3 regions of the Promicromonospora sp. NPDC057488 genome follow, and region 3 is predicted to be linked to each of the others. Evidence: riboswitches for the same ligand, from Rfam matches in the RefSeq annotation. Region 3 holds a riboswitch; each other region holds the start of a gene.
The links. A riboswitch is a leader RNA that binds a small molecule or an ion and turns the genes downstream of it on or off. The one in region 3 is predicted to bind S-adenosylmethionine.

Region 1 (6,728 bases), on a different contig from region 3:
GAGGAATACGACCAGGAACACGAGGAGCTTCGGGATGAAGCTCGCGATCGAGCTGAGCGCGTTGGTGAGCGGCGCCAGCCAGTCGACCTGGTTCGGCACGACGAGTGCCGTATTGAAGAATGTCATTGCTCTCCCCCTTCGAGATCTTTTCGGGCACCCCGGGCGCACATCGTCGGCGCGGCGCAAAGGTGCCAGCACTCCAAGAACATATGCCGGAGAAGCGCATTCTGCGCGGCGGGATTTAGTGCAAGCGAACGCAATTCGAACGCAATTTTGCACATACCCGCAGGTCAGATCGCCGGGTACCGGGCGGCACGTTCATGAATTTGCCTGATTCCCCTGTAGAGCGGGTGAGACATAAGCGACATTCCATCGAGGCTGACGTGGCGAGCGCCTAGCCTGGCGACATGGATGCCCTGCACGAGCGGACCGCCGTCGAGCTCCGCGACCTCCTCGCCGCCGGAGAGCTCACCCCCACCGAGGTGACCGAGCACTTCCTGGACCGGGTCGACCGGCTGAACCCCCAGGTCGGCGCCTTCGCCACCGTCACCCCCGAACGGGCGCGGAAACGGGCGGCGGCGCTCGAGGCGGCCCGGGCGGCCGGATCAGGCGAGGGCCCCACGCCGGGCGGCCTGTGGGGCCTGCCCACCGGGGACAAGGACCTGTGGAACCGGGCGGGCGTGCCCACGGGCTTCGGGTCGCGCGCCTTCGCGGGGCTGCCGCCGGCCGAGGAGAGCGACGAGATCGTCCGGGTGCTCGACGACGCGGGCATCGTCAGCCTGGGCAAGACCGCCGCGCCCGAGCTGGGCTTCCCCGCCTACACCGAGCCCGTCGGCGCACCGCCCGCGCGCACCCCGTGGGACCTGACCCGCGGGGCCGGCGGCTCCAGCGGCGGTGCGGCAGCCGCGGTGGCGGCGGGCCTGCTGCCGTTCGCCCCCGGGTCCGACGGCGGCGGGTCGATCCGCATCCCGGCGGCGGCCTGCGGCGTCGTCGGGCTGAAGCCCACGCGCGGGCTGCTGCCGGCGGGCAGCGGCGTCGACTCCTTGGGCGGGCTCGTGGTGAACGGCCCGATCGCCCGCACCGTGGCCGACACCGCCCTGCTGCTGGAGGCGATGCTCCCGAGGCGCGCCGGGGGCGACGTCGCGCACCCGTACACGCTGCGGGCGCCGTCGTACGCCGCGGGGGCGTACCTCGCGGCCGCGCAGCGGGCCGAGCTGCCGGAGGGCTCCGGCCTGGCCGGCGCGGGTGTCGCGCGCATCGGCGTGACCACGTCGTCGGCCTGGGACGGGTTCTACGACATCGCCGTGTCCCCCGAGGCGCGCGCCGCGCTGGACGCCGGGGTGCGCGCCCTGGCCGGGGCCGGGCACGAGATCGACGAGACCGCGCTGGCCGAGGCGCCCGAGTACGCGCCGGCGTTCCGGACCCTGTGGATGGGCGGAGCGTCGGCGGTGCCGATCGACGACCCGGCGACCCTGGACAAGCTGGAGCCGCTGACGCAGTGGCTCATCCGCACGGGCCGCACGGTCCCCGCGCGGCAGCTCGCCGAGGCGGTGCGCACGCTCACCGGGTTCGAACGCTCGCTCGTGGCGCAGGTCGGCGCGTACGACGCCGTCGTGACCCCGGCCCTCGCGCTCACGCCGCGGCCGATCGGCTGGTACGACGCCGAGGATCCCGAGCGGAACTTCGAGCAGCAGTGCCAGTACACGCCGTGGACGTCGATGCTGAACGTGGCCGGGCTGCCCGCGATCACCGTGCCGACGCACTGGACCGAGCCCACGGCAGACGCGCCCGCCGGGCTGCCGATGGGGGTGCAGATCATCGGCCGGCCGGGCGGCGAGCTCACGCTGCTGGCGCTGGCGGCCCAGCTGGAGTCGGCCCTCCCGGGCTCGCGCGCCTTCCCTCTCTGACGTGTCAGACACCCAGGCCCCCCGAGGGACCTGTACGTCTGACACTTCGGTGGTGGCCGAATGTGGTTTCCGCGGCCCGGCGGCGCGTGATTGGGTACCCCTAGTGGGTATCTGACGCGACGGTGCCACAGCGCCGGGACAGGGAGGACGGGACCATGACCGAGACCTTCGAGACGGCCGTCCCGGCGCGGCGCAGCCGCTGGACCGGGACCTGGCCGACCAACACCGGCTGGATCGTGCTCGGCGCGCTGACGGGCCTCGGCCTGCTGGTGGGCGGGACGGCGATCGCGGGCGGCACCTGGCAGGACGCCGTCGCCGAGGACCCGACCACCGCCGTCGGCGTCGCGGCGCTCTGCTACCTGGCCGCGGCGGTGACCGGCGTGCGCTGGACGGCGTGGCTGGTCGCGCTGCTGGCGTCCGCGATCCCCGTCGCGTCCGAGCTGCTGGACACGCCGCGCTGGATCGCGTTCGTGCTGGTGGGCCTCGTGCTCACCGGCATCGGGCTGGCCCGCGGCCGCAGCGCGACCTGGCCGCAGGCCGCCGCGATGGCCGGCTTCTTCGGCGTCGCCGCCGTCGCCCTGTTCCTGGAGCCGCGCGTCGGGCTGGCCCTCGCGGGCCTCGCCCTCGCCGCGCACGCCGCCTGGGACGTGGTGCACTACCGCCGCGACGTGGTGGTCAACCGCTCGCTGGCGCTGTGGTGCATCGGCCTGGACCTGACGATGGGCGGCATCTGCGTGGTGCTGGCGCTGTGGCCGTCAGTCCTCGTCCGGGAGGCAGCCGAAGGCCTCGTCGAAGCCGAGCGCCGCCGTCGCGAGCAGGCCCGCCAGGCCCGAGCCCTCGGGGACCGGACGCGGGTCGTCGGTCACCACCCAGAGCCCGTCCACGACGTCGTAGCCCGCCTGCGGGCCGTCGGCCACCAGGCTGCCGACGGCGGCGATGAGGCGCTCGATCTCCTCGCCCGCGGTGCCGACGCCGACCGAGGCGCGCACAGCGCCGGCGTCGAACCCGAGGCGGCCGAGCAGCGGGTGCGCGCAGAAGCGGCCGTCCCGCACGCCGATGCCGTGCTCCGCGGACAGGTACGCGGCGACGAGGCCCGGGTCGTAGCCGGTCACGGTGAAGGTCACGACGCCCACGGGGTCGACGGCGTCGGCCCAGACCCGCACGACCTCGACGCGGTCGATGGCCTCGAGCCCCGACACGAGCCGGCGGCGCAGCGTGTTCTCGTGGGCCACGACCTCGGCCGGGTCCAGCGCGGCGAGCTCCTCGCAGGCCGCCGCGAGGGCGACCGCGCCGATCACGTTGGGCGAGCCGGCCTCGTGGCGGGCGGGGCCCTCGTGCCAGTCGGTGCCACCCACCCGCACCCGGCGGACGGCGCCGCCGCCCGCGAGGTACGGCGTGCCGGCGTCGAGCCAGTCGCGGTGGCCCACCAGCACGCCGGCGCCGAACGGGGCGTAGGTCTTGTGCCCGGAGAAGGCGAGGTAGTCCACGCCGGTGGACTCCAGGGAGATGCGGCGGTGCGGCACGAGCTGGGCGCCGTCGAGCGCCACGCGCGCCCCGAACTCGTGGGCGACGGCGACTATCTCGGCGATCGGGAGCGACTCGCCCGTCACGTTCGACGCGCCGGTGAGGGCCAGGAGGGCGTACGGGCGGTCCTCGGCGGCGTCGGCCAGCTCCTCCCGGATCTGGGCGACGGTCTCGGCCACGGTGGCGCCGCCGGTCAGCACGGTCGCGCCGGTGGTGCGCTGCCAGGGCAGCAGGTTCGCGTGGTGCTCGACGTCGAGCACCAGCACGCGGCCGGGCTCGCCGTCGGCCTGCGCGGGGACGCAGCCGGCGAGGAGGTTGAGGGAGTCGGTGGTGTTCCGCGTGATGATCGTCAGGTCGTCCTCGCGGGCGCCGACGAACGCACCGATGGTGCGGCGGGCGGTCTCGTAGAGCGCCGTGCTCACCTGCGAGAGGTAGCCGGCGCCGCGGTGCACGCTGGCGTACAGCGGCAGCACCTGGGTGACGCGGTCGGCGACGGCCTGCAGGGCCGGGGCCGACGCGGCGACGTCGAGGTTCGCGTACGAGACCTGGGTGCCGTCCACGAGCGGGACGAGCGTGCCGCCGCCGACCACGGGCCGGAGCGGGGCGAGGCCGGTCACCGCGGTGGCACGGCTGATGGTGGGAGCAGACATGGCGTCCTCCAGCACAGTCCTGGGGGAGGTTCCCCCGCGCTTGCCGCGCACGGGTGCGCACGGCCTGGTCGTCACCCGGGGCACCCCACCGCGGAGGGAGGGTTGCCGGCCAGCGAGCCGGGGCTTGACGCTGGCGCTCATGACCTGCGGCCATCCTGTGCTGCGGGCAAAAGCCCTGTCAACGCATGTCTCAGATGCTGGTCCCACCTGCTGGTCGGGCCGCGCGGCCCCCGAGGACGACGACGCGGGCCGCGTCCGAGCGGTACATCGCGGCGTGCTCGCGCAGCTCGGCGGGACCGCCGGCGTCGGCCCTGGCCTCGCTGAACGCGGCGAGCTCCGTCAGGCGCTCCGCCATCGTCCCGAGCACGTCCGCGCGCGACCACGCGGCGCCGTACGCGTCGACCAGCGCGTCCAGCCGGGCCAGCGGGTCCAGGTGGCCGACGTCGTAGGACACCCCGGCGAACGCGTCCTGCGCGAACGGGGCCAGGCGGTACGCGGTGTACGCCACGTCCCACAGGCGGGGTCCCGGTGCTGCCGTGTCCACGTCGATGAGGCCGACGAGCCGGCCCGCGCGGAACACCATGTTGTAGGGCGCGGCGTCGTTGTGGCAGATCACCTCGGCCGGCTCGCGGGCGGGCAGCTGCCAGACGGCGTCCGGCAGGTCGAGGTCGAGGGACGCGTCGTGGAGCCGGCGCAGGAGGCGCCCGGCGTCGCGCAGGTTCTCCTCGGACCAGAGCCACTCCGGGGCCGGCCAGCCCGGGACGTCGCCGGGGAGGAACGAGAGGATCTCGCGCTGCCGCTCGTCGAACCCGAACGGTTCGGGCACCTCCGTGACGCCGCGGGCCCGGACGTGGCGCAGGTACGCGTGGACGGTGGGCGTCCACGGTCCGGCGGAGCGCCGCACGGTGTCCCCCGTGCGCACGACCTCGGACATGTTCCCGCCGGTCAGTGGTTCCTCGTTCGCAGACACGGTCGTCACCGTAGCGATATTCGCTTTCCCTACCAGATTGGCCGGGTTGCCTGTCGAGACACTGTTCCACCCACCGGACACATGTCGTAGGGTTGGCGGCGACCATCCCGAGCGGCCGAGTGACGTGGCACGACGACGCCGCAGCAACCCAGCGTTCCCCGCAACAGCGGAGGACGGCCGAGGGTGCTACCGCCACGACCGATGGAGGAGCATCATGAGCGACCCCGCGCGCATCGACGTCCGGCCCGCCGAGGGCTACGCCGGCGACATCACGCCCGAGCAGGCCTGGGAGCTGCTGGCCGCCGACCCGTCCGCCGTCCTCGTGGACGTGCGCACCCAGGGCGAGTGGCGCACGATCGGCATCCCCGACACGGTGACGCTCGAGAAGCAGCCCGTGTTCAGCGAGTGGGTGCAGGCGGGCGGTGTGCCCAACCCGCGGTTCCTGGAGGAGCTCCGGGCGGCCGGCGTGACCGACGGGCCCATCGTCTTCCTCTGCCGCTCCGGCCAGCGCTCGATCGCGGCGGCGCGGCTCGCCACGGCGTCGGGCATCGCGCCGTCGTACAACGTGCTGGACGGCTTCGAGGGCGCGCCCGGGGCCGACGGCGTCCGCGACCAGCGCGGCTGGAAGGTCGTCGGGCTGCCCTGGACGGCGGGTCCCGCGTGACCGTCACCGGTGCGTTCCCGGCGGACGCGAACCCTGGCGGCTCCGGCCGCAAGCCGCTGCCGGCCGGGGTGCGCCCCGCGACGCTCGCGGTGCGCGGCGGGCACCAGCGCAGCGAGTTCCAGGAGACCAGCGAGGCGCTGTTCCTCACGCAGGGCTACGTCTACGACAACGCGGCCGAGGCCGAGGCCGCGTTCAAGGGCGACGTCGACCGGTTCGTCTACTCGCGCTACGGCAACCCCACGGTGCACACGTTCGAGGAGCGGCTGCGCCAGCTCGAGGGCGCCGACGCCTGCTACGCGACCGCGACCGGCATGTCCGCCGTGTTCACGTCCCTGGCCGCGCTCGTGAGCTCGGGCTCGCGGATCGTGGCCGCCCGCGCGCTGTTCGGGTCCAGCGTGGTGATCTTCGAGGAGATCTTCAAGAAGTGGGGCGTGCGCACGGACTACGTCGACGGGCACGTGCTCTCCCAGTGGGAGGAGGCGCTGGCCACGCCCGCGGACGTGGTGTTCTTCGAGACGCCGTCGAACCCGATGCAGGACATCGTGGACGTGCGCGCCGTCGTGGACCTGGCGCACGCCGCCGGGGCGACCGTGGTGCTCGACAACGTGTTCGCCACCCCGCTGCTGCAGAAGCCGCTGGAGCTTGGCGCCGACGTCGTCGTGTACTCCGCGACCAAGCACATCGACGGGCAGGGCCGCGTGCTGGGCGGCGCGATCCTCGGCTCGACCGACTACATCACCGGTCCCGTGCAGACGTTCATCCGCAACACCGGGCCGTCGCTGGCACCGTTCAACGCCTGGACCCTGCTCAAGGGCCTGGAGACCCTGCCGGTGCGGGTCGCGGCGCAGGGGGCGAGCGCCCTCGCCGTCGCGCACGCGCTGGAGGAGCTGCCCGCGGTGGGCACCGTGCGCTACCCGTTCCTGGACTCCCACCCGCAGGCCGAGCTGGCGCGCTCCCAGATGAGCGGCGGCGGCACAGTGGTGACGTTCGACCTGGCAGTCCCCGAGGGGTCC
Region 2 (6,728 bases), on a different contig from region 3:
TGCAGCCGGGACAGCGAGCCGTGCCGGCCCTCCATGACGTACCCGCCGCGGCTCAGCGTGAGGTGCTGGCCCGTGTCGACCCAGCCGTTGGCGAAGTGCCACTGCTGGATGTCGCGGGCGATCTGGTACCCGGCGGCCTGCGAGTAGTCGGTGACGTTGGCCGACGCCGTGTGGTGGATCAGGATCTTGTTCGGGTTGGCCGCGACCGGGTCGATGGTGCCGCGGGCCGCCGCGGCGCCCCAGGTGGCGCAGCTCGCGATGGTCGGCGCGGCCACCTCCACCCCGGCCAGCGCGCCCGGCGGGGCGTCGGCGGGCGCCTCCGGGTCCGGGGCCAGGGACGGCGGGGCGTCGGCGTCGGCCCTGGCTGCCCCCGCGGGGGCAGCGGCCCCGGGGGCGGGGGCGGCCGCGGCCGCCGGGGCGGCGATCGTCGCGCCCGCGGCGCCGATGCCGAGGACGACGGCGCCGCGCAGCAGCTCGCGCCGCCCCAGCGAGGTATGGCTGTCAGGACTGCACTCGGTGGAGCTGTGGTCGTGTTCGTGCACGGTGGGGCCTCCACGGGTCGGTCGCGCTGGTACGTGCCGATTTTTCATCCGTAGTATCGGCCGACGCCGCGGCACCCCGGTACATCACATCCGGGGTATACCCCGCGCACGATGCCGCGTCAGGCGGCGGCGCGACCCGACAGGCCCACCCGGTCCAGCAGGTCCAGGGCGGGGCGGTGCTTGTTGAACGTGTACACGTGCAGGCCGGGCGTGCCGGCGTCGAGCACCTCGCGCGCGAGCGCCGCAGAGTACTCGATGCCGTGGGCGTGCTGGGCCTCGGGGTCGACGGCGCCGTCGGGCGCGGTGAGCCGGTCGAGGTCCCGCAGGAGCTCGGCGGGCGCCGCCACCCCGGTGAGCTCCTCGACGCGGCGCAGGCGCCGGGCCTCGGTGGTGGGCAGGATCCCGGCGAGGATCGGGATGCGCACGCCCTCGGCCCGGGCCGCCTCGACGAACCCGGTGTACGAGTCCGCGCGGTAGAAGAACTGGGTGATCGCGAAGCTCGCGCCCGCCTCCTGCTTCTCCAGGAGCCTGCGCACCTCCTGCTCGCGCGTGGTGCCCGCCCCGGGGTTGCCGTCCGGGAACGTGGCGACGGCGATGGCCAGCGGGCGCGCGGCCGAGCGCAGCGCCGTGCTGACGTCGGCGGCGCAGCGCCGCTCGTCCACCTGCCGCAGCAGGCGCACCAGGTCCACGCTGGAGCGCACCCCGTCGGCCGGCGGGCGCCAGTCCGGCTCGTCGCGCGGCGGGTCACCGCGCAGGGCCAGGAAGGACCGGACGCCGGCCTCGAGGAACTCCTCGATCACCTCGGACACGTCCTCCCGGGACGCGCCCACGCAGGTCAGGTGGGCCACCGGGAGCACGGGCGTACCCCGCAGCAGCGTCGCGAGCACCTCGCGCGCGGTGGCCCGGTCACCGCCGGCCGCGCCGTAGGTCACGGACACGAAGTCCGGGCGGGCCGCCACGAGCCGCTGTGCCGTCTCCCAGAAGTTGGGCGCGGCGTTCGGCCGACGCGGGGGCATCAGCTCGAACGACACGGTGGGACGGTGTGGGTGCGGCTCGGCGACCATGGCTGCTCCATCGAACCTGGCGTGAGCACCTTGCGTCCTCGGCACCGCGGCGACGCGGTACCAGGTCGGCAGGTTGCTGCGGTGTCAGGGAGCCAGGACTCTCGACCGCTCTGGATGGGGTTCGCCACCATGCTAAGCGACCGTCCAGCACTGGGACAGAATTCGTCCGGCGGTCGAGACGGCCCGGTCCACGGAGCGTGGACCGGGCCGTCCCGCTACTTCACGGAACCGGCCACCAGGCCGCCCACCAGGCGCTTCTCGATGATCATGAACAGGATCACCACGGGCACGATCGCCACGATCGACACCCCGAACACGTAGTGCCAGGACGTCTCGTACTGCCCGACGAACTTGGTGAGCGCCACGGACAGTGGCTGGTTGCCTGCCGTGGTGAGCAGCACCAGCGAGGCCGCGAACTCGTTCCACGAGGCGACGAACGTGAACACGACCGCCGTGACGATGCCCGGCCAGACGAGCGGCAGGTTGATCTTGGTCAGCACGGCGAAGGTTCCGGCGCCGTCGAGCTGCGCCGCCTCGTCGACCTCCTTGGGGATGCCGGCGAAGAAGCTGTGCATGATCCAGACCGCGAACGACAGGTTGAACGCCGCGTTGACCAGGATCATCGCGGCCCAGGTGTCGAGGATCCCGAGGGCGATGAACTGGCGGAACAGGCCCGAGGTGAGTACCGCGGGCTGCACCATCTGGGTCACGATCACGAGGAACAGGAAGAACAGCCGCCCCCGGAACCGGAACCGCGCCGTGTAGTAGGACGCCGGCAGCGCCACGACGAGCACGAGCAGCGTGGCGCACAGCGAGATCACCAGGGTGGAGATCAGGTTCTGCGCCAGCGGTGTCTCGGGCGTGGACCACATGGTGACGTAGTTGTCCCAGTGCCACTCGGTGGGGAAGTAGGTCGGGTCGACCGACCTGATCTCGGCCTTGGTCTTCACCGAGCCGAAGAACATGATCAGGTACGGCAGCAGGAACACCACCAGCACCACGAGCCCGGCCAGCAGCCGCAGCAGCAGGGACCCGAGCGGCACCTGGTCGCTCGTGTACTTCCTTACCCGCTGCCGGTTGTCCGACGGCGGCCGGGTCGCCTTGCGCGGGGTCGTCCCCGAATCGGTGATCGCGGTCATCAGACCTCCTCCAGGGGGCGGACGACCCGCACGTAGACGGCGACGATCGCGATGACCACCAGGAACGCGATGACGGACAGCGCGCTGGCCAGGTCGATCTGCCGCTGGTTCTGCATGTACTTGAAGATCATCGTCATGACGGTGTCGGCGTCGTACCCGGGGATGGACCCCGTCATGACGCGCAGGATCGGCAGCGAGTTGAACACGTTGATGATGTTGATCAGCACCGCCACCGAGATGGCACCCCGCAGCTGCGGCAGCACCACGCTGAAGTAGGTGCGCGGGCCGCTGGCGCCGTCGATGCGCGCGGCCTCGACGGTCTCGCCGGGGACCGTCTGGAGGCCGGCGAGGATCGTGTACGTGGTGAACGGCAGCGACACGAACACGGCCACCGCCATGGCCCACGCGAACGCGGTACCGGGGTGCCGCGTCCAGCCGTAGCCCTCCGGCGTGCTGATCAGGCCCACGTCCACGAGGAACGAGTTGATGATGCCGAAGTACGGCTCCAGCCCGTAGTGCACCACCAGCGTGGTCATGACGACGCTGGAGGCCCACGGCACGATGACGGCCATCCGGACCAGGCGCCGGCCCGGGAACGCCTTGTTCAGCAGCGCTGCCAGGGCCAGCGACCCGATCAGGGTGCAGCCGACGACCACCACGACCCACACGACGGTGCGCCCGAGGATCGGCCAGAAGTACTGGAAGCCGATGACCGTCGCGAAGTTCGCGAGGCCTACTCCCCCGTCGTCCAAGCCGCTCTGGCTGATGTCGCGTGTCGAGTTCCAGAACATCTGGCCTACCGGGAACAGGACCACGGCCGCAATGAGTGCGACCGCGGGCCCGATCCACGGCAGGGCCTTCAACAGGTCCTTCACCAGGTTCCCCGTGCTTTCGGTTCGGCGTTGCGTTTGGTCAGCCGTGCCGGGCACGGCGGTCGGTGCGAGGCGTCAGCCCGCGTCGACCTGTCCCTGGATCTCGGCCAGGACGTCCTGCGCCGACTTCTTCCCGTCGAGCTGGCCGAAGAGCGCCTTGAACGCGGAGTCCGCGGCCTGCCAGTCCGGGTTGGTGCTCGGGTAGAACTGCGCGTCCGGCAGCACCTCGAGGAACGGCGCGAGCGCCTCCTCGCCGGCGAGCTGCTCGGAGCCCGAGAGGGTGGTGGGCAGGAAGCCCTCCGCCTGGACCCACGGCACGTAGACGTCGGCGGTGTAGAAGTAGTCGAAGAAGGCGGTGATGGCCTCCTGCTTGTCGCCGTCGTTCTGGAACGCCATCAGGTGGTCCGCGACGCCCAGCGTGAACGGCGAGCCGTCCTCGGTGGGGATCGGGTGGATGGAGTACTCCAGGTCGGGGTTGTCGGACTCGATCTGCCCGACGCTCGGCGGCAGGCCGATCTGCATGCCGACCTTGCCCTGCACGAAGATGTCGAACAGCGGGCTGCGGTCCGTCGCGCCGGCGTCGGCCTGCGTGGCGCCCTCGTCGATCATCTTCTTGGCGAACTTGGCGCCCGGGAGGTTCTCGGGGGTGTCGATGGTGATGGCCTCGGCGTCGCCGAAGGTTCCACCGCCGCCCCACAGCCACACCGCGGCCTCGGCCTGGGCCTCCTCGGAACCGAGCGGCATGCCGTAGCCGGCCACGCCGCCGCCGAGGTCGGAGACCTTCTTGGCCGACTCGAGCAGCTCGTCCCAGGTGGCGGGCACGTCGGCGCCCGCCTCCTCCAGGAGCGCGTCGTTGACGAACAGCGCACGGGCCGACGCGATGAACGGCAGGCCGTAGGTGGTGCCGCCCACCTGGGCGTTCTCCAGGAACGTCGGCTGGAAGTCGGCGAAGGTCTCGTCGGAGGTGACGTCCTCGACCGGGTACAGCAGCTCGTCCTCGGCGAAGCCGGCGAACGGGCCACCGTTGTAGATGTCGGGTGCGTCGCCGCCCTGGATCTTGGTGGCGATGACGGACTCGAGGTTGTCCCATGACTCGACCTGGAGGTTCACGTCGATGTCGGGGTTCGCCTCCTCGAACCCGGCGATCACGTCGTCCCAGTTTCCCTGGGTGGCGTCGGAGTAGCTGGGGACGAGCAGGTCGAGAGTCGTACCGTCGCCGGTCGCCTCCCCGCTGGACCCGCCGAACCCGCAGGCCGTCAGTCCGGTCGTCGCGGCGAGCGTGATCGCCATGATCCCGCCGAGCCTCTTGTACTGCGCCATTGCCGTCCCTCTCCTTCGTGGTGGTGCAGGTCACGTTTTCACTTGGGTCATAATCTGTCAATGGTTCTAACAAACCTGTGACAAACGGGTGACGCGGCGTGTCGCGAGGGTTCGGCCGCTCGGCGCGGCGGCAGCAAAAAGGGCCGCAGCAAGCGGCTGCGGCCCTGTTCCGGCAGGCCTCGGGGCCGCCGTCGTGGGGGTACGGAGATGCGGCGGCGCCCGCCCGGTCAGGACCGGGCGGGCGCCGCGCGTGCTTCTATCGTTCGGTGGCGCCGATCATCGGCAGGCCGAACGACAGGCCGACGGCGAGGATGCCGCCGACGAACAGGTAGGGCGACGACGCCGCGTCACCGATCGAGCCGACGGCCATCAGCGCGAACCCGCCCAGGAACAGGGCGAAGCACACGATGAAGCGAACCACCAGCGCCGCCGTGGGCTCCTGCTTCTGCCTGCGGGCCACCTCGAAGTTGCTCATGAGGTAAATCTACCGGCTCGTGGTGACCATGAGCTCGCCGCGCGCCCCGTTGACCGTGACGGTCACCGTGGCGCGCCCCGGGCGCAGGGCCGTCAGCTCGTGCGTGGCGGGGTCGAGCGCGAGCACCGCGCGGTGCGAGCAGTCCCGCAGGGCGGCGCGGCCCTGCCCGTCGGTGACGCACACCCCGGGACCACCCCAGCTCGCGGAGACCGGCCACGCGACCGGCACCTCGCGGGACCCGTCCTGCACGACGACGGCGCTCACCGGCGCGGAACCGCCCACCCGCAGCGAGTCCGGCCCGGCGACCGTGACCCGCTCGGCGCGCGTGTTGACCTCCCAGGTGAGCCACGGTTCGGCGGACGAGCGGCCCGGACCCGGCGTCTTGCCCGACGCCGGCCGCAGCCCCAGCATCGACCAGCCCGTGAACCCGCCGTCGGCCGGGGTGCTCGCCGGGCTCTTCCCGGAGTTGCCGTTGACCAGGTACGGGACGCCGTCCTGGGTGCTCGCGTGGAAGACGCCCACGTGGGAGCCCACCGACGCGACCGACTTGCCGGACGTCTCCTCGAAGTCCTCGAACCAGCCGCGCAGCGTGTCGGCCTCCAGCCGGTCGGTGAGCTGGCTGGCCTTGGTCGGCAGCGGGTCGTCGAGCGGGTGGTGCGCGAACACCACGACGCCGGTGACGGCGCGGTCGGTCGCGGCGTCGTCGAGCGCCTCGCGCAGCATCTGGACCTGGGCGAAGTCGGCGCCCAGGCGGCCGGCCGACGAGTCGAGCATGACCAGGCGCGTGGTGCCGGCTCGGTGGCCAGGCCCGCTGCGGCCCGGCGTCGGGACGTCGAGCACCCGGGTGCGGTCGCCGAACTCCTCCTCGAAGTTCGCGATCGAGCCGCCCATCACCTCGTGGTTGCCCGGCAGGTAGTACCAGGGGAAGTCCGCGTCGGCGAGCTCCTCGGTGAGGATCCGGCGGGCGAGGTCGAAGTCCTCGGGGGCGGCCTCGTCCACCAGGTCGCCGTTGATGACCAGCAGGTCGGGGTCGTCGGCGACGATCTCGCGGAGCGCGGACCGGGCCCCGGCCACCGCGCCCGACTCCGGGTCGCGCGCGACGAACTGGGCGTCGGACAGCACGGCGACCCGCAGGGGCGCGTCGTCCGTGGCGCCGTCGGCGGCCACGACCGGGTCCTCGACCCGGGGTGCCTCGGGCGCGTCCACCGCGGGCGGCACCTGCGCGGCGATCGCCGACAGGGTCAGCGCGCCCGTGTACTGCTCGCCCGCCGTGGTCTCCAGCGCACGCACGCGCTGCAGCCTCAGGGGGAACGCGA
Region 3 (7,594 bases):
CACGTCCAGGCCCAGCTCCTCCTGCAGCGCGACCGTGCTCGCGATCTCGGCGCGCATGGCGGCCGTGTAGTCGGCGTCGGACAGCTCGCCCCGCACCCACGCGGCGCGCGTGCTGCGGATCTCGGAGGTCTGCGGGAACGACCCGATGGTCGTGGTCGGCAGGGCCGGCAGGTTCAGCCGCGCCTGCTGCGCGGCCGCCCGCTCCGCGTACGGCGCGCGCTGTGCGTCGGCCGCGGTCAGGGCGGCGGTCCGCTCCCGCACCTGCGGGACGACGACGCCGGGCGCCTCGGCGCGGGAGCGCACCGCGGCCGTCGACTCGCCGAGCCGGTCGGCGACGGCCGCGCGGCCCTCGGCCAGGCCCGTGGCCAGCGTGGCGACCTCGGCGACCTTCTGGTCGGCGAACGCGAGCCACGACTTCAGGCCCGGCTCCAGGCGGGGCTCGTCGGCGACGTCGTGCGGCACGTGCAGCAGCGAGGTCGAGGTGCCGACGGCGAGTGCCCCTGCGCCGAGGCCGGTGCCCTGGGCCGCGAGGCCCTCCAGGACGGTCAGGCGGGCGTCGAGGTCGGCGCGCCAGATGTTGTGGCCGTCGATCACGCCCGCGACCACGGTCTTGTTCTCCAGGCCCTGCACGGGTCCGGCGGGCACCGCGCCGCGGACCACGTCGATCGCGATCGCCTCGACGTCGGTGCCGGCCAGCAGCGCGAGGCCGTCGCCCGCGTCGCTGCGCAGGTCGCCGTAGGGCGCGGTGACCAGGATCGCGGGGCGCTCGGCGGCGTCGTCCGAACCGGTGCCGGCGGGGGAGAGGTCGGTCGCCAGGCGGGCGTAGGCCCGGCGGACGGCGTCGGCCACCTCGTCGAAGGGGACGTCCAGCAGGTCGGTGACCAGCGCGGGCTCGTCGAGCTGGACCCAGGGCGCGCCCGCGGCGGCCAGCGTGCGCAGCAGCTCCCCGTACGCGGTGACGACGTCGTCGAGCCGGTCCAGCGGGCGGAAGCCCTCGGGGGCGTCGTCGGCCGCCTTGCTGAGCAGCAGGAACGTCACCGGGCCCACCAGCACGGGGCGGGTGACGACGGCCTGGCCGCCGTCGGCCGGGTGCGCCAGCTCGGTGAACTCGCGCACGGCGCGGTCGTCGACGAAGCCGATCGGGGTGTCCGGGCCGATCTCCGGCACCAGGTAGTGGTAGTTCGTGTCGAACCACTTGGTCATCTCGAGCGGCGCCCGGTCGCCCTCGCCGCGGGCCACCGTGAAGTAGGCCGCGAGCGGCAGGTTGCCCTCGTCCGTGGTGAGCCCGGCGAACCGCTCGGGCACCGCGCCCAGCAGCGCGACGGCGTCGAGCACCTGGTCGTAGTAGGAGAACGAGCCGGGGACGGCGGCGGTCCCGGCCTCCAGGCCCAGGTCGACGAGGCGGCGCGCGGTGGCGAGCCGCAGGTCGCGGGCGGTCGCCTCCAGCTCGTCGGCGGTGGTGCGGCCGGCCCAGAAGGACTCGACGGCGCGCTTGAGCTCGCGCCTCCGGCCGATGCGCGGGTAGCCCAGGATCGTGGCGGTGGGAAGGTGCGGGTTCGTGACTGCCATGCGTATCAGCTCCATCGGACCTGGCGTTAGCACCTTGCCCCGAGATTGGCGCCTCGGAGGTAGGTTGCTGCGGTGTCGTGGAGCCAGGACTCTCGACCGCTCTGGATGATGAGATCTGATCGTAGGCATGCCCGAGATGTGGTCGGCAAACCGTCCACGCCTCGGGACGGCTGGTGACCTCCGAGGTCAGCTCGGAAAAGTGTGCCAAGCGACCGCACGATCCCGGCGCCCCGAGGCCGGACTGTCGGGACCGCTACCCGGTCACCCGCCGGCCCGCCGGCCGTGCCACCCGGCGTCCCGTCGGCCGTCCAGTCGGCCGTCCAGTCGGCCGCAGCGCGGCCGCGAGGGCGACGCCCGCGACCAGGCACACCGCGGCGTTGACCGCGATCGCGACGCTCAGGCCGAGCACGGTCCCGCCGCCGGGCGTCGTGGCGGTGACGACCGCCGACATCACCGGGATACCCAGCGCGATGCCGACCTGCTGGCTCATCGTCGTCAGGCCGGTCGCCAGGCCCTGCTCGTCGTCGGGGAGACCGGAGGTCGCCGTGACCATGAACCCGACGATCGCCACCAGGTTCGCCACACCGCCCACGAAGGTCAGGGCCAGCAGGACGACGAGCCACCCGGGCAGCTCCCCGAGGAGCGCCAGCGGTGCGGTCGCGACGGCCTGTGCCACGAGCCCGAGCACGATGGCGCGCCGCCCGCCGACCGCGCCGATCACGCGTGGCCCGACCATGCCGCCCAGTACCGTGCCCGCTCCGAGCACCGCGAAGACGAAGCCTGTCTGCAGGGGTCCGAGGCCACGGACCTCCTGCAGGTAGAGAGTGAGCAGGAAGACCAGGGACGTCTCGGTGGCGAACGCGACCAGCCCCGCGGCGTTGCCCCAGCCGACGGTCCGGCGCGCCAGGATGCCCAGCGGGACGAGCGGGTGCTCGACCCGGCGCTCGATCAGGACGAACGCCGCCAGCAGCGCGCCGGCGAGAGCGAGCGCGGTCCAGCTCGCCGGGGCCGCCCACGAGTGCTCGGCCGCCTGGGTGAGCCCGTGGACGCCCGCGGCGAGCGCCAGCGTGATCGCGACCGCACCGGGTGCGTCCAGCCGGGCGCGGCGTGTGGGTCGCGTCTCGCGCAGCACCATCGGTCCGACGACGAGGACGGCGACCGCCACGACGACGTTGACGAAGAATGCCCAGCGCCAGCTGACCAGGCCCGCGAACAGCCCGCCCAGCACGGCCCCGGACGTGAACCCGGCCGCCATCAGTGCCCCGTTCAGACCCAGCGCCCGGTCGCGCAGCGGGCCCTCCGGGAAGGACGTGGTGATCAGCGAGAGCGCCGCCGGGGTGACGGCGGCCGTGGCGACGCCCTGCGCGACCCGAGCTGCCAGGAGCAGCCAGGCGACGTCCGCGAGCCCGCCGGCCACCGAGGCCGCGCCGAGCAGCGCCATCCCCGCCAGGAACTGCCGCCGTCGGCCGAAGAGGTCGGCGGTGCGCCCGAAGAACAGGGTGAGACCGGCCGCGCACACCGCGAACGAGGTGGCGATCCATTGCAGGTCGGGCAGCGCCAGCCCGACGTCGGCCCCGATCTGTGGGAGTGCAACGTTCAGGATCGAGAAGTCCACGGCCAGCGTGAAGCTCGCCGTGAGGAGGACCGCGAGGGCGAGACGCTCGCGGACGGGCGTCGGAGGTGTCGATGAGGTTCGCATGACGACGACGATCGGCGTCCCCGGCGGGCCGGACCAGCACCCGGTGCTGCGTACCCCTGGCAGGGTCACCCTGACCGCGACGGGAAGGGCGACACTGGGACCATGCGGAGCGAGGCGGGTCACGGGGTGGACCAGGTGGATCGGGCGGGCCGGACGGCTGGGGTGGACCGGACGGCTGGGCTGGACCGGACGGACGGGGCGGGCCGGCCTGCCGGTCGACGATCGGGGCGGCCGGGGCGGCCGGTGACCGAGGAGCTCGGCGACTTCCTGCGCACCCGCCGGGACGCGATCACCCCGGCGGCGTCCGGCCTGACCAGCTGGGGTGCCCGGCGCGTGCCGGGCCTGCGGCGAGAGGAGCTCGCGCAGCTGGCCGGCATCTCGGTGAACTACTACACGCGCCTGGAGCAGGGGCAGTCGGCCAACGCAGGCGAGTCGATCCTGGAGTCGCTCGCCCGGGCGCTCCAGCTCGACGACGACGAACGAGCGCACCTGTTCGCGCTCGCCCGGCCGACCCCGGCCCGGCGTCGGCGGGCGGCGCCGGCCGAACGACCCAGCGGCGGAGTGGTGCGGCTGCTGGCCGCCATGCCGGACGTGCCGGCTCTGCTCCTGGGGCGGCGCAACGACATCCTCGCCTGGAACCCGCTCGGGCACGCCCTGCTCGCCCCGCACCTCGATCCGGCGGCGCCGGCGAGTGTCGGCTCGCGGCCCAACCAGATGCAGCTGCTCTTCCTGGACCCGCACACGCGCGAGCTGTACCGGCACTGGGAGGAGGAGGCCGCGCTGGCCGTGTCCTCGCTCCGGTACACCGCCGTGCGGCACCGCGACGACCGGGCGCTGGCCGAGCTGATCGGCGAGCTGAGCCTGAGCAGCCCCGAGTTCGCGCGGCTCTGGGGGCGGCACGACGTCCGGCTGTGCTCCAGCGGCACCAAGTACCTGCGTCACCCGGAGGTGGGGGACCTGGAGCTCGGCTTCGAGGTGCTGCACCTGCCCGACACCGACGGCCAGCGGCTCCTGACGCACACCGCGGCGCCGGGATCGGGGTCAGAGGCCGCGCTCCGGCTGCTCGCGCGCGGGACGGCGGTCTGAGGGCTGGGTGTCGGGGGCCGGGCATCGGAGGGCCGGGTTTTGGAGGGCCGGGCATTGGAGGGCCGGGCGTCGAGGTCGATCGGCGTCCGGCCCTCCTCGCCTCGTCAGGCCACCGGGACGGTTGTCCGGCGTCGGGCCGTGGCGAGCCGGAGCAGGACGGCGGCGCCCGCCAGCGCCGCGCCGACCACCAGTGGCCCGGCGGTCCCGAGCGCGGCCAGGCCGACCCCGCCGAGCAGCGGGCCGCCGACCGCCCCCAGGTTCAAGGCGACCGTCGAGAAGGCCCCGCCCATCGTCGGTGCGCCCTGGGCTGCCGCCATGGCGCGCGCGATCAGCGTGCTGCCCACCGCGAAGGACAGCGCGCCCTGCACCGGCGCCAGCACCCACAAGGCCGCCGGGTTGCCGGCCAGTGCCGCCCACGTGATCCACCCCAGGACCAGGGTGGGCCCGGCGACGTCGAGCAAGAGCCGGCCGCGGCTGTCGGCGAGGCGGCCTGCCGCCGAGACTCCCGCGAACGCGCCGAGCCCGAACAGCGCGAGCACCACCGGTACGAGCGACGGGCCGAGGCCCGCCCCGTCCGTGACGACGACCGCCAGGTAGGTGAAGGCGCAGAACGTCGCGCCGTTGACCAGCACCCCGAGTGCGAGGTGCCGTTGGAGGTCCGGGGACCGGAGGGTGCGGAGCTCGGCCCTGAGGCCGAGCCTGCTCGGGTCCCCGGTGTGGCCGCTCAGCGCGGAGCGGGTCGCGCCTTTACGGCCCGGTCGGTCTGGTGTCAGCCGGAGGACGGCGACCAGGGCCGCGGTGGCGAGCCCCGCGATGGCCCAGAGCGCGGACCGCCAGCCCCAGAGCTCACCCAGCAGCGCGCCCGCGGGGACGCCGGCGACCAGGGCGAGCGTCGTGCCGCCGAGGAGCACGGACAGGGCCCGGGCGCGCCGTCCGGCCGGGACCACCAGGGTGGCCGTCGACAGGGCGACCGCGAGGAAGCCGGCGTTGGCCAGGGCGGCCACGAACCGGGTGCCGAGCAGCACGCCGAAGCTGTCGGTCAGCGCGCCCGAGACATGGGCCAGGACGAACACGGCCAGGCACGCGGACAGGGTCCGGCGCGGGGGCAGGCGGCGTCCGACGGCGGCCGTCAGCGGCGCGCCAACCACCATCCCGACCGCGAATCCCGAGGTCAGGTAGCCGGCTTGGGCGACCGAGACGCCGAGGTCGGCGGAGATGCCGGGTACGAGCCCGGCGAGGACGAATTCCGACGTGCCTTGCGCGAAGACCGCGACCGCGAGCACGTAGAGCAGGACAGGCATGAACGACTCCGAAGGGGGAGAGGGAACGGGTAGGCCTGGTCGGCACTACGGGCCCTTCGGATGCGCTCTGGTCGCCCGCTCCGTCAGGGAAGCGGGCCGCGAGGTGTGGCCTCGGTGATCTCTACAGGGGCATCTCGGGCTACCGGAGTACCGGCAGCCCGAACCTGGATGCTTCTGGAGACCTCATGCGGTGAAGCTAGCACGCACGGGCAGCGGACGGCGCCAGGCGACCTCGCGGTCGAGCTGGCCCGTCGAGCGGAACAGCGCGACCTGGTGGGCGTCGGGCAGGGCGGCGGCGAGCGCCTGCGTGGTCGTGGGCCCGAAGCCGAGCTTCTGCCAGAAGCCGCCCGAGCGACGGGAGAACAGCCAGGCCTCGCCCGCCCCGGCGTCGGCGGCCCGGTCCAGCGCGAACCGGGCCAGGCGCAGGCCGGCCCCGGTGCCACGCAGGTCGGGCCGGACGGCGACGCTGCGGACCAGCGCGTGCGCGGCGTCGCCGCCGAGCTCGAACCCCGTGGTCGTGGCGACCGCGCCGTCCTGGTCCCGCTCCAGCCAGAGGTGGACGGCGGGCTCCGCGAGTGCGGCGACCGTCAGGTCGGCTGTGCGCAGGAACGCGGCCAGGTCGTCGAGGTCGGCGGAGGTGGCGCGGTGGAGCACGGCGGGAGCCTATCGGGGTGTGGGTGTGGGTGCGGGTGCGTGCCCGGGTCCGGGTTGGGTCATGGGCGGCCGGTGTCGTTCGTGGGCGACATGCTGGGCTCGTTGCAGCCCGCCCAGCTGAGCTCGCTGTGCACGCGGAACTGCTTGCCCTCGTCGCCCTCGGCCCAGATCTCGACGTCGCTCGGCAACCAGGTGGTGGTGTCGACGAGCAGCTCGACCCGGGTCATGACGCCGCCGCGCACCGCGGTGTCCGAGGGGATGATCCGGATCCGGGCGACGGTCTGCCCGCCGACTCGCTCGACGTGGACATCGTCGGTGCCGAGCCCTGCCGTACCGAGGCCCGCCGTGCCGAGGCCCGCCGTGCCGAGGCCCTGGGTGTCGTAGTCCTGGGTGTCGAGTTCTCGGGTGTCAGAGTCCTGGGTGTCGACGCCGTCCAGGGCAAGGTCCTGGTCTGTCCGGTCGTTCGCGCTCGTTCGGCTGTTCGTGCCGTCGTACCCGGGCAGCCCGAGCACGACTGCGGCCGACGCCGCCTGCAGCACCTCCAGGGGCTGCTGGTCCAGGGTGGTCTTGGGGGCTGCGATGCCCGTCCCTTCGACGGGGTCGAAGCGCAGCGCCGAGTTGTCCCCGAACGTCGACCGGGTCTTGACGCCACAGCTCCCGCCCGACATCGCCTTGCCCGCACGGGTGACGACATCCCCCGGTGTCATCCAGCTGGTGGGCGACGGCGACGCGCCGTCTTCTGGGGCGACGACGCCGGGCGTGCTCGGGGTCGAGCCGGGCAGGGCGCCCGGTGCGAGCATGTTGGTCAGGCTCACGGTGAGGACCGCGGCGGTCGCCGCCGCGGCGCTCCATGCGAGCACCCGCCCGCGGCGGGTTGACCCACGGCGGGTTGACCCGCGGCGCAGCGCCGTCGGGACCTGGCCGGTCGGCGCGCCGGCGTCGCGAAGCAGCACCTCGACATTCCCGGTGTCGGGCCAAGCATCAGGCCAAGCGTCGGACCTGGCACCGGAGCCAGCACCTGACCCAGAATTGGGCCCGGTATCGGGCCAGGCCGCGTGGTCGGAATCGTCGGGACCGAACCCGCTCGGGTCCAGGGTCGTCCCGTCGTGGCCGGTCGAGGTGCCGTTCGCCCGCGCACGGGACTCGGCGTACACCCGCCGCAGGTCCAGCTCAGGATCGGCCCCGCGCAGCGCGCGGCGGGCGCGGGTCAGCTCGTCGTCGTCCACGTCAGGCTCCTTCCTCGATCAGTCGGGCGTACGCGGCGCGCAGGCGCCCTCGGGCCCGG

Region 1: linked by a shared signal. The riboswitch ahead of ACFU5G_RS27915 (aminotransferase class V-fold PLP-dependent enzyme) and the one ahead of metE (5-methyltetrahydropteroyltriglutamate--homocysteine S-methyltransferase) in region 3 are both predicted to bind S-adenosylmethionine.
Region 2: linked by a shared signal. The riboswitch ahead of ACFU5G_RS06060 (methylenetetrahydrofolate reductase) and the one ahead of metE (5-methyltetrahydropteroyltriglutamate--homocysteine S-methyltransferase) in region 3 are both predicted to bind S-adenosylmethionine.

What each region holds. Positions count from the first base shown of each region.
Region 1 is NZ_JBHVEG010000241.1:737-7,464, forward strand. Features, by position in the region: gene ACFU5G_RS27900 (hypothetical protein) at 1-126, opposite strand, end outside; gene ACFU5G_RS27905 (amidase) at 408-1,907, shown strand; gene ACFU5G_RS27910 (hypothetical protein) at 2,263-2,400, opposite strand; gene ACFU5G_RS27915 (aminotransferase class V-fold PLP-dependent enzyme) at 2,663-4,081, opposite strand; SAM riboswitch class IV at 4,113-4,226, opposite strand; gene ACFU5G_RS27920 (phosphotransferase enzyme family protein) at 4,272-5,051, opposite strand; gene ACFU5G_RS27925 (rhodanese-like domain-containing protein) at 5,266-5,715, shown strand; gene ACFU5G_RS27930 (O-succinylhomoserine sulfhydrylase) at 5,712-6,728, shown strand, end outside.
Region 2 is NZ_JBHVEG010000018.1:52,806-59,533, reverse strand. Features, by position in the region: gene ACFU5G_RS06065 (N-acetylmuramoyl-L-alanine amidase) at 1-542, opposite strand, end outside; gene ACFU5G_RS06060 (methylenetetrahydrofolate reductase) at 662-1,573, opposite strand; SAM riboswitch class I at 1,611-1,727, opposite strand; gene ACFU5G_RS06055 (carbohydrate ABC transporter permease) at 1,822-2,745, opposite strand; gene ACFU5G_RS06050 (carbohydrate ABC transporter permease) at 2,745-3,620, opposite strand; gene ACFU5G_RS06045 (extracellular solute-binding protein) at 3,693-4,937, opposite strand; gene ACFU5G_RS06040 (hypothetical protein) at 5,194-5,412, opposite strand; gene ACFU5G_RS06035 (phosphodiester glycosidase family protein) at 5,422-6,728, opposite strand, start outside.
Region 3 is NZ_JBHVEG010000092.1:2,878-10,471, reverse strand. Features, by position in the region: gene metE (5-methyltetrahydropteroyltriglutamate--homocysteine S-methyltransferase) at 1-1,569, opposite strand, end outside; SAM riboswitch class I at 1,578-1,681, opposite strand; gene ACFU5G_RS18345 (MFS transporter) at 1,823-3,268, opposite strand; gene ACFU5G_RS18340 (helix-turn-helix transcriptional regulator) at 3,512-4,354, shown strand; gene ACFU5G_RS18335 (Cmx/CmrA family chloramphenicol efflux MFS transporter) at 4,459-5,655, opposite strand; gene ACFU5G_RS18330 (GNAT family N-acetyltransferase) at 5,839-6,309, opposite strand; gene ACFU5G_RS18325 (hypothetical protein) at 6,369-7,535, opposite strand; gene ACFU5G_RS18320 (RNA polymerase sigma factor) at 7,537-7,594, opposite strand, start outside.